DNA from 2 places in the Paucibacter sediminis genome. Region 2 is predicted to be linked to the other one. Evidence: predicted binding sites of a transcription regulator. Region 2 holds the regulator's gene; the other holds the start of a gene.

The links. The regulator FNR, encoded in region 2, switches genes on or off when oxygen is low (the NO sensors DNR and NnrR bind a similar motif). The targets are predictions, from matches to a motif close to TTGATNNNNATCAA.
Region 1: PFX98_RS17885 (FeoA family protein) is a predicted target of FNR. The motif match lies at 1,408-1,421, and genes of this name have one in related genera.

Annotation. Positions count from the first base shown of each region.
Region 1 covers NZ_CP116346.1:3,853,601-3,858,289, reverse strand. Annotated here, with positions in the region: gene PFX98_RS17895 (ABC transporter ATP-binding protein) at 1-189, opposite strand, end outside; gene PFX98_RS17890 (BMP family lipoprotein) at 216-1,199, opposite strand; gene PFX98_RS17885 (FeoA family protein) at 1,516-1,773, shown strand; gene feoB (ferrous iron transport protein B) at 1,792-3,666, shown strand; gene PFX98_RS17875 (EVE domain-containing protein) at 3,659-4,120, opposite strand; gene PFX98_RS17870 (VOC family protein) at 4,125-4,508, opposite strand.
Region 2 covers NZ_CP116346.1:4,882,546-4,887,234, forward strand. Annotated here, with positions in the region: gene PFX98_RS22655 (sulfite exporter TauE/SafE family protein) at 1-671, opposite strand, end outside; gene hemN (oxygen-independent coproporphyrinogen III oxidase) at 676-2,085, opposite strand; gene fnr (fumarate/nitrate reduction transcriptional regulator Fnr) at 2,265-2,999, shown strand; gene PFX98_RS22670 (hypothetical protein) at 3,037-3,258, opposite strand; gene PFX98_RS22675 (hypothetical protein) at 3,374-3,628, opposite strand; gene ccoG (cytochrome c oxidase accessory protein CcoG) at 3,660-4,689, opposite strand, start outside.

The DNA.
Region 1 (4,689 bases), 1.0 Mb from region 2:
CTCGTCGGCCTGGTAGTAGCCGTAGAGGATGGCCATCAGCGTGGACTTGCCGGCGCCGTTCTCGCCCACGATGCCATGCACCGTGCCGGGCGCCACCGCCAGCGTCACGCCGCGGTTGGCCTGCACCGCGCCGAAGCGCTTGGAAATCTCGCACAGCCGGACCGCCGGCGCGCGCTTGGAATCAGACATGGGCCGCTCTGCTATTGGCTGCTTCTTCAATACTTGCAGGCGTTGTCGGCCATGTAGTCGGCCACCTTGATCTTGCCGGCAATGATGTCGGCCTTGTAGGCCTCGACCTTGGTCTTCAGCGCGGGCGTGATGAGCTTGGCGTTGTGCTGATCGACGGCGTAGTCGACGCCGCCCTCCTTGAGCCCGAGCACGCTGACGCCGGCCTTCCAGTCCTTCAGCACGTTGTAGACCGCCACGTCCACGCGCTTGACCATGGAGGTCAGCATGGTGCCGGGCTGGATATGGTTCTGGTTGCTGTCCACGCCGATGGCCAGCTTGCCGGCATCCTTGGCGGCCTGGTAGACACCGGTGCCGGTGCCGCCGGCGGCCGCGAACACCACGTCCACGCCCTTGGCGAACTGGGCCTTGGCCAGCTCACCGCCGCGCGTGGGGTCGTTCCAGGCGGTGGCGGTGGTGCCGGTCATGTTGGAGAACACCTCGGTCTTGGCATTGGCCGCCTTGGCGCCCTGCTCGTAGCCGCACTGGAACTTGCGGATCAGCGGGATGTCCATGCCGCCCACGAAGCCGACCTTGCCGGTCTTGCTGCTGAGCGTGGCCATCGCGCCGACCAGGAAGCTTCCCTCATGCTCCTTGAACACCAGCGACTGCACATTGGGCTGGTTCACCACCATGTCGACGATGGCGAACTTGGTCTTGGGGAACTCCTTGGCCACCTGCTCCAGCGCCGAGGCCTGGGCAAAGCCGATCGAGATGATGGGGCTGGCGCCACGCTCGGCCATGCGGCGGATCGCCTGCACGCGCTGGGTCTCGTTGCTGATCTCGAATTCGAGGTACTTGCCGCCGGTCTCGGCCTTCCAGCGCTCCACGCCACGGTAGGCCGACTCGTTGAAGGACTTGTCGAACTTGCCGCCCATGTCGAAGATCACCGCCGGCGTGGCCTGCGCGATGGCGGCGGACGAGGCGGCAAGGGCCAGGGCAGCGCCGGCCAGCGTAGACAGAGTGAGCTTCATTGCGGTCCTATACAAGCTTGCACAGGTTGGGATAGACGCCAGCATGCACGGGGGCGGGCCCGAACGGCGATTCTTGCGGATCGGAACGGGCGGCCGGCGGGGATAGAGGCATTCTAAAAAACGCGAGTGTATCGGCTTCTAAGGAAAACGCTAAACGTTTGCGCGCCCGTCATTGCTCGTTTGCGCAAATCCGCGGCGCCGCAGCAAATTGCGCCAAATCAAAGCATCTGGGCAAACAAAGCCATCGGGATCTAAATGCGATTTCTTCGCATTTAGAATGAATCCGTCGCTCTCAACCGCTCCGCAAGGCCCGCCCATGTCCCAGCCCGCTTCCATGTTCACGCTTGCGCGTGCCTCCCTGGGTGCAGCCCACCGTGTGGCCGGGCTGGCGGCGCCGGCGCATGCGCCGGAATGGCCGCAATGGCTGGAGGAAATCGGCTTCGTCGCCGGTGAGCATGTCAGCGTGCTGGCGCGCGGCCTGCCCGGTGGCGACCCGCTGGTGGTGCGTATCGGCCAATCCACCTTTGCGCTGCGCGAGGCCGAAGCCGCCTGCGTGCAGCTGGTGGCGGCCTGAGCCCGCGGCATCTTTCGCATGACGGCATCCTCGGTCATCCACATCCACCCGGCCGGCCCCTTGCTGGCCCTGGTGGGTAATCCGAACTGCGGCAAGACCGCCCTCTTCAACCGCCTCACCGGCAGCCGCCAGAAGGTGGCCAACTACGCCGGCGTCACCGTGGAGCGCAAGGAGGGCCGGCTCAAGACCCTGGCCGGCAAGAGCCTGCGCCTGCTGGATCTGCCCGGCACCTACAGCCTCTACCCACGCTCGCCCGACGAGCGCGTCACCTGCGATGTGCTGGCCGGACGCGCCAAGGGCGAGAAGCGGCCCGACCTGATCATCTGCGTGCTCGACGCCACCAATCTGCGCCGCAATCTGCGCCTGGTGCTGTCGCTGCAGCGCCAGGGCCTGCCCTGCGTGGTGGCGCTGAACATGGCCGACCTGGCCGCCGCGCGCGGCCTGCACATCGATGCCCAGGCGCTCGCCGAGGCGCTGGGCGTGCCGGTGGTGCGCACCGTCGCCACCCAGGGGCATGGCCTGGACGAGTTGCGCCAGTTGCTGGACCGGCGCGACGCCTGGTCCGCACCGCAAGCGGCCGCCAGCGCCCACCCCAGCCATGAGGACCAGGCACGGGTCAACCGCATCCTGCACGAACTGGGCCTGGACGCCCAGACGCCCGAACTGCCCAGCGACCGCCTCGACCGCTTCGTGCTGCACCCGGTGCTGGGCCCGCTGCTGCTGGCGCTGCTGCTGTTCCTGCTGTTCCAGGCGGTGTTTTCCTGGGCCGAGGCGCCCAAGGACCTGATCGAGGCCGGTGTGGCCTGGCTGGGCGAGCAGGTCGGCAGCGCCCTGCCGCCCGGCTGGCTGCGCAGCCTGCTGGTGGACGCGCTGATCGCCGGCGTGGGCAGCGTGCTGGCCTTTCTGCCGCAGATCCTGATCCTGTTCTTCTTCATCCTGGTGCTGGAGGAGTCGGGCTATCTGCCGCGCGCTGCCTTCCTGCTGGACCGCATCATGGGCAGCGTCGGGCTCTCGGGGCGCAGCTTCATTCCCCTGCTCTCCAGCTTTGCCTGCGCCATCCCCGGCATCATGGCCACGCGCTCGATCGCCAATCCGCGCGACCGCCTGGTCACCATCCTGATCGCGCCGCTGATGACCTGCTCGGCGCGCCTGCCTGTCTATGCGCTGCTGATCGGCGCCTTCGTGCCGCAGCGCGCGCTGTGGGCCGGCATCGAGCTGCAGGGCCTGGTGCTGTTCGTGCTGTACCTGGCCGGCATCGTGGGCGCCATGGCGGTGGCCTGGCTGCTCAAGCGCTATACCGGCGGCCACCACACCCGGCCGCTGATGATGGAGCTGCCGGCCTACCACTGGCCGCATGCACGCAATATCGCCATCGGCCTGTGGCAGCGCGCCGAGATCTTCCTCAAGCGTGTGGGTGGCATCATCCTCACGCTGACGGTGCTGCTGTGGCTGCTGGCGAGTTTCCCGGCGCCGCCGGACGGTGCCTCCGGGCCGGCCATCCAGTACAGCCTTGCCGGCATGCTGGGTCGAGGCCTCGCCACCCTGTTCGAGCCGATCGGCTTCAACTGGCAGATCAGCCTGGCACTGGTGCCAGGTCTTGCCGCCCGCGAGATCGCCATCAGCGCGCTGGGCACGGTCTACGCGCTCTCGGCCACGGCCGAGGATGCGGCGCAAGCCCTGACCCCGTTGATCGCGCAGAGCTGGAGCCTGCCCACCGCCTTCTCGCTGCTGGCCTGGTATGTGTTCGCGCCGCAGTGCATCGCCACCCTGGCGGCGGTGAAGCGTGAGACCGGCGGCCTGCGCATTCCCCTCATCATGCTGGGCTATCTGTTCGCGCTGGCCTATGCGGCCTCGTTCGTGACCTTCCGCGTCAGCAGCTGGCTGCTCAGCTGAACGCCAGATCGCCCTGCGCGCGCGCCGGCAGCGCTGCCTGCATGGCGTGTGCAATCAGGTCCATATCGGCCACGCTGAGCGCAAGCAGGCCGAAGCGGAACTGGTAGCCCCAGTTGCGCTGGCCGCGCGTCAGATCCAGGCGCTCCAGCAGAGGCGCGATCGGCTGCGGCCGGGCCGCCAGCCAGTCGACATCGCGGCGGAAGGGGCAGAAGCCCTCACCCATCTCCACCTGGTAGGGGCTGCCCCGGCGCAGCGTGCCGATGGCGGTGAAGGCCTGCAGGCGATCCTGGCCGCCAAAGGTCTCGGTGGGCGAGTAATACACCACCCGATCGCCCGGTGCGAGCCGGCGCAGCGGCGCCGCCTTGCCATGGCAGACCTGCATAAAGCCCTCGGCCCGGCCGCGCCGCACATGCTCGGCGCTGGCCACCGCCAGCCAGTTGCGCGGGCCGCTCACGGGCTCAGCCCTGGACCGCGTGGAACACGCGCAGACGATGGCCGTCGGGGTCGGCGGCGCTGAAGGTGTAGCCGAAATCCATCTGCGTGGGCGTCTGGATGATGGGCAGCCCCAGGCTCAACCACTTGGCCAGCAGCGCGTCCACCGCGGCGGCGTTGTCCTGCGCAAAACACAGCTCCATCGCGCCGGCCGGGGCGCTGGCGGCGGGCTGCACACCGGAGCGCGTCCACAGGCCCAGCATCACGCCGCCATCGAGCGCAAACATGGCAAAGCCGGGCGAGGCCTCGACGGGCTCGCGGCCCAGCAGGCGCGTGTAGAAGGATGCGCTGGCGATGGCGCTCTCGACGTAGAGGATGAGGAAATTGGGTTGCGACGTGGCTTGCGACATAGGTCCTCCTGAATGCTTGTTGGCGGCGTCGCCGCAGGGATTGCAGCGACGCATCCGCATGCTAGGCGGCCCTGCTGTCAGCCCGTGTCAGCAGCCTGATGGCGCGCGGCAGGCGCGCCATCCATATGTCCGTTCCATATAGGAAATCGCATTTAAACCATATTTCGTGGATTCCCTCGAC
Region 2 (4,689 bases):
CAGAGGGCGGCAACCTGCAACCAGACGCCATGACCCAGGGCCCATCCGGAGGCGGCGATCAGCGCCAGGCCGGCCAGGCGCACGGCCCAGGCCATGCCTTGCGCACCCAGGGCTTTCAGCAGCAGGCCGGGGCCCAGCGCCAGGCCCGCTCCGGAGCCGGCTGCAAAGGCCATCATCACCAGGGCGCCGGCCGCAGCGCCGCTGGCCAGGCCCGCGGTCAGCAGGGCCGATTGCAGCAGCCCACAGGGCCAGGCCACCCAGGCCAGGCCGACCAGCCCGGATCGAGCCGGGGCCGACAGCACCACCCGCCCTGCCCCGGGCATGGCGAGCGTTGCCACGTTGACCTGGCGGCCGATCTGACCCAGCCAGGCCGGCTGCCTGGCAAACACCAGCAGGTACAGGCCCAGCAAGAGGGCCGCGGCATGCACGAGCAGCCACAGCGGCCGCAGCCAGGCCGCCGCACTGCCGATCCAGGCCAGCGCGCCCACACTGGCCGCCACCACGGCGCCGCCAAGCCCATAGCCCAGCATGCGGCCGAGCTGGAACGCGCCCGCCGCACCTCGCCCAGCTCTGCCGCAAGCAGCGGCCGTCGGGCCACACATGGCCAGACAATGGGGAGTGCCGGCCAGGCCCATCAGCAGGGCCGAGCCGGCAAGTGCGAGATCCAACATGGGGTCAGATGATGCGCGAAAACTTGGCGCGCGTCTGGTCGGCGCTCAGGTAGCGATCGAACACCATGGCCACGGCGCGCACAAAGTACCAGCCCATGGCGGTGACCTGGATCGCGCTGGGCTCCACCACCACCAGGCCGGTATCGGCCATGGCGCGCAGGCGCTCCAGCTCGGGGCCGAAGTAGTCCTGCACCTTGATCAGATGCGCCAGCTCGATGGACTCGAACTCCACCCGCCCCTGGCACATCAGCGCCATGATCATGGCGCGCCGCACCAGGTCGTCGCGCGACAGGGCCAGGCCGCGCTCGATCGGCAGCTGGCCATGGGCCAGCGCGTCGTAGTACTCGGGCAGGGTCTTGGCATTCTGGCTGTAGGTGGCGCCGATGCGGCCGATGGCGGAAACGCCCAGGCCGATCAGGTCGCAATCGGGCTGGGTGCTGTAGCCCTGGAAGTTGCGGTGCAACCGGCCCTGGCGCTTGGCCACCGCCAGGCTGTCGTTGGGCAGGGCAAAATGGTCCATGCCGATATAGGTGTAGCCGTGCCCGACAAAGCCGCCGAGCGCGCCCGACAGCATGTGCAGCTTGTCGGCCGCCACCGGCAGCAGTGCGGCGTCGATGCGGCGCTGCGGCTTGAAGCGCTGCGGCAGATGGGCGTAGCCATACAGCGCGATGCGGTCCGGCTTGAGTGCCGCCACCTGGGCGATGGTGCGGGCGAAGGACTCGGGCGTCTGCTGCGGCAGGCCGTAGATCAGGTCCACATTGGTGGATTCGAAGCCCAGGGCACGCGCCTGGATCATCAGCGCTTCCACGCTCTCGTAGCTCTGCATGCGATGCACGGCCTTCTGCACCGCCGGGTCGAAGTCCTGCACGCCAAAGCTCAGGCGATTGAAGCCCAGGCCGCGCAGATGCTGTAGGCGCTCGTTGGTGACGGTGCGCGGGTCCACCTCGATCGAGATCTCGGCACCGGGCGCGAGCTTGAAGCGGCTGCGAATGTCGTCCATCAGGCGCGTCAGCTCCGCATCGCTGAGGAAGGTCGGTGAACCGCCACCCAGATGCAGCTGCGACACCGACTGGGTGCGTCCGAGATCCGCCAGGGTCAGGTCCATCTCCGTGACCAGCGCGTCCAGGTATTCGGCCGCCTTCTCATGGTGCTTGGTAATGACCTTGTTGCAAGCGCAGTAGTAGCAGACCGACTCGCAAAAGGGGATGTGCACATAGATGGACAGCGGCGCGCCGCCCCCCACCACGCCGCCCTGGGCCCGCTGTTGCAGGGCCTGACGGTATTGGGTGGTGGTAAAGGCCTCGACGAAACGGTCGGCAGTCGGGTAGGAGGTGTAGCGCGGCCCGGAAACGTCAAAGCGGCGCAACACGTCTTCGGTGATGCCTGGCAGGGGTTCAGCGACTCTTGGTTCCATGGACCGTACTGTGCCAAGCCCGTTGACAGGGCGTTTGACTTGGGTCAATCTTGCAGCGCGAGCATAGAGAAAGAATGGCGTCAATCTTGAGGAGCATCATGTTCAACTCTATGCACACAGGCACGCCATCGGGTGCGGAATCCGCCCCAGCTCCGGGCCCAGCCACCATAATTCGCCACATGAATGCCAACCACGCCATCAAGATCGAGCCCTTCAAGGTAGCTTGTTCCAGCTGCAACCTGCGGGAGTTGTGCTTGCCCGTCGGCCTATCCAAGGGTGACCTGGATCAACTGGACGCCCTGGTGGCCACACGCCGCAATGTCGAACGCGGCGACACGCTGTTCCGTACCGGGGACTCCTTCCAGTCGCTTTATGCGGTGCGCACCGGTTTCTTCAAGACCTGCGTGTCGTCCGAAGACGGGCGCGACCAGGTCACCGGCTTCCAGATGGCCGGCGAGTTGCTGGGGCTGGACGGCATCAGCAATGACCGCCACAGCTGCGACGCCGTGGCCCTGGAGGACTCGCAGGTCTGCGTGATTCCCTACAGCCAGCTGGAAGAGCTGTCGCGCGAATTCACCGATCTGCAGCATCAGTTCCACAAGATCATGAGCCGCGAAATCGTGCGCGACCATGGCGTGATGCTGCTCTTGGGCAGCATGCGCGCCGAGGAGCGCCTGGCGGCCTTCCTGCTCAACCTGACCCAGCGCCTGCAGGCGCGCGGCTTCTCGGCCTCGGCCCTGGTGCTGCGCATGACGCGCGAGGAAATCGGCAGCTATCTGGGCCTGAAGCTGGAGACGGTCAGCCGCACCTTCTCGAAGTTCCAGGAAGACGGCCTGCTGGAAGTGAAGCAGCGCCAGATCCGCATCATGGATCAGCCGGGGCTGCAGAAGCTGGTCAACAGCACCACCTGCTGAGCCCGGCCGCAAAGCCTCAAACGCCCGCCCAGGCCCGCTACTGAGGCGGGCTTTTTTGTTGCTGGGCCAGGTACAGTGACATCGCCGATGCGGCGCTGATGAGCAGCCAGAAGATCAGGAAGCTGAGCGTGTAGATGGCGGCGCGCGGCAGCGCCATCGGGGCCGCGCCGAACCAGCTCAGATCGCTGGGGTCCACCACCGCGAACACCAGCGCCACGGTCACGCCGGCCATGAAGAAGGACGGCCAGAGGATGAACATGGCCGAACGCACCAGCCCCGGCCGGTCACCTGGCCTGCGCTCAATACCTGCATCGTCCCCTGCTGCGTCCCCTGCTTCACCCATACGCGCCCCCTCGGCTTGTGAGTCTGCTGCGTCAGTGGCCGCCCGTCGCCGCATGGTTGCGGGCCTTCATGGCGGGCTGCAGGGCCGCGCCCTGCTCTTCCGCACTGTCGGCCGACAGGCGGGCTTTGGTCTCGATCACCGGATCCGGGAAACGGATCGCCAGCGTCAGCGTGGCGATGCAGGCGACGATCACCACCGACGGGCCGCCCACCACCAGCCACATCATGCGTTCGCGCCACCAGGGGGCGGGCTTGTCGGCCGGGGTCAGGTCTTGCTGCTTGCTCATGGCGTGCTCTTTCGGATGAATGGGCCGCCGCTCAACGCGGCAGCACAAAGGTTGATTTTTCCATCAGACTGCCGGCGTCGGTGCCCGGGCTGGCGAGGCGGCGGATCTCGAACTGGATCGGATGGGCGCCGGCGCCCTCGCTGGCCGCGACCTCGGGCGGCACGCGCAGCGCCACCGAGATCCAGCGCGCCTCGGCGGGTCCGACCGCGACGACGTCCACCGCGGGCTGCATGCGCAGGCCCAGCAGGCCGGAGGCCGTCAGCGTGAAACGCTGCTCCTGCTCGGTGGCATTCATGATCTGCAGGCGGTAGACGTTTTCCACATAGCCGTCCTCGACCTGCCGTGCCAGCGAGGCGCGGTCGCGCACCACGTCCACCTTGAAGGTGGTGCGCAGCGCGATGCTGGCCATCAGGGCCGCGCTGATGACGAAAAGGATGGCGGTATAGATCAGCACGCGCGGGCGGAACATGCGCGCCAGCAGTTGGCTGCGCGTCAGGTGCTGGGACAGCCCGTTCTGGGTGTCGTAGCGCACCAGGCCGCGCGCATAGCCCATCTTGTCCATCACGCCGTTGCACACATCGACACAGGCGGCGCAGCCGATGCACTCGTATTGCAGGCCCTTGCGGATATCGATGCCGGTGGGGCAGACATGCACGCAGAGATTGCAGTCGATGCAGGCGCCGAGCCCGAGCTGCTTCGGGTCCGCCTTGCGCCCGCGCGCGCCGCGCGGCTCGCCGCGCTCGGCGTCGTAGCTGATGATCAGCGTGTCCTTGTCGAACATGGCGCTCTGGAAGCGCGCATAGGGGCACATGTATTTGCAGACCTGCTCGCGCATATAGCCTGCATTGCCGTAGGTGGCAAAACCGTAGAACAGCACCCAGAACCATTCCCAGGGCCCGAAGCTCAGGGCCAGGGCCTCGCTGCCCAGCAGCTTGATGGGCGTGAAGTAGCCGACAAAGGTAAAGCCGGTCCACAGGCCCAGGCTCAGCCAGACCAGCTGCTTGCCGCCCTTGCGCGCCAGCTTCTCGGCGTTCCAGGGGCCGGCGTCAAGCCGCATGCGT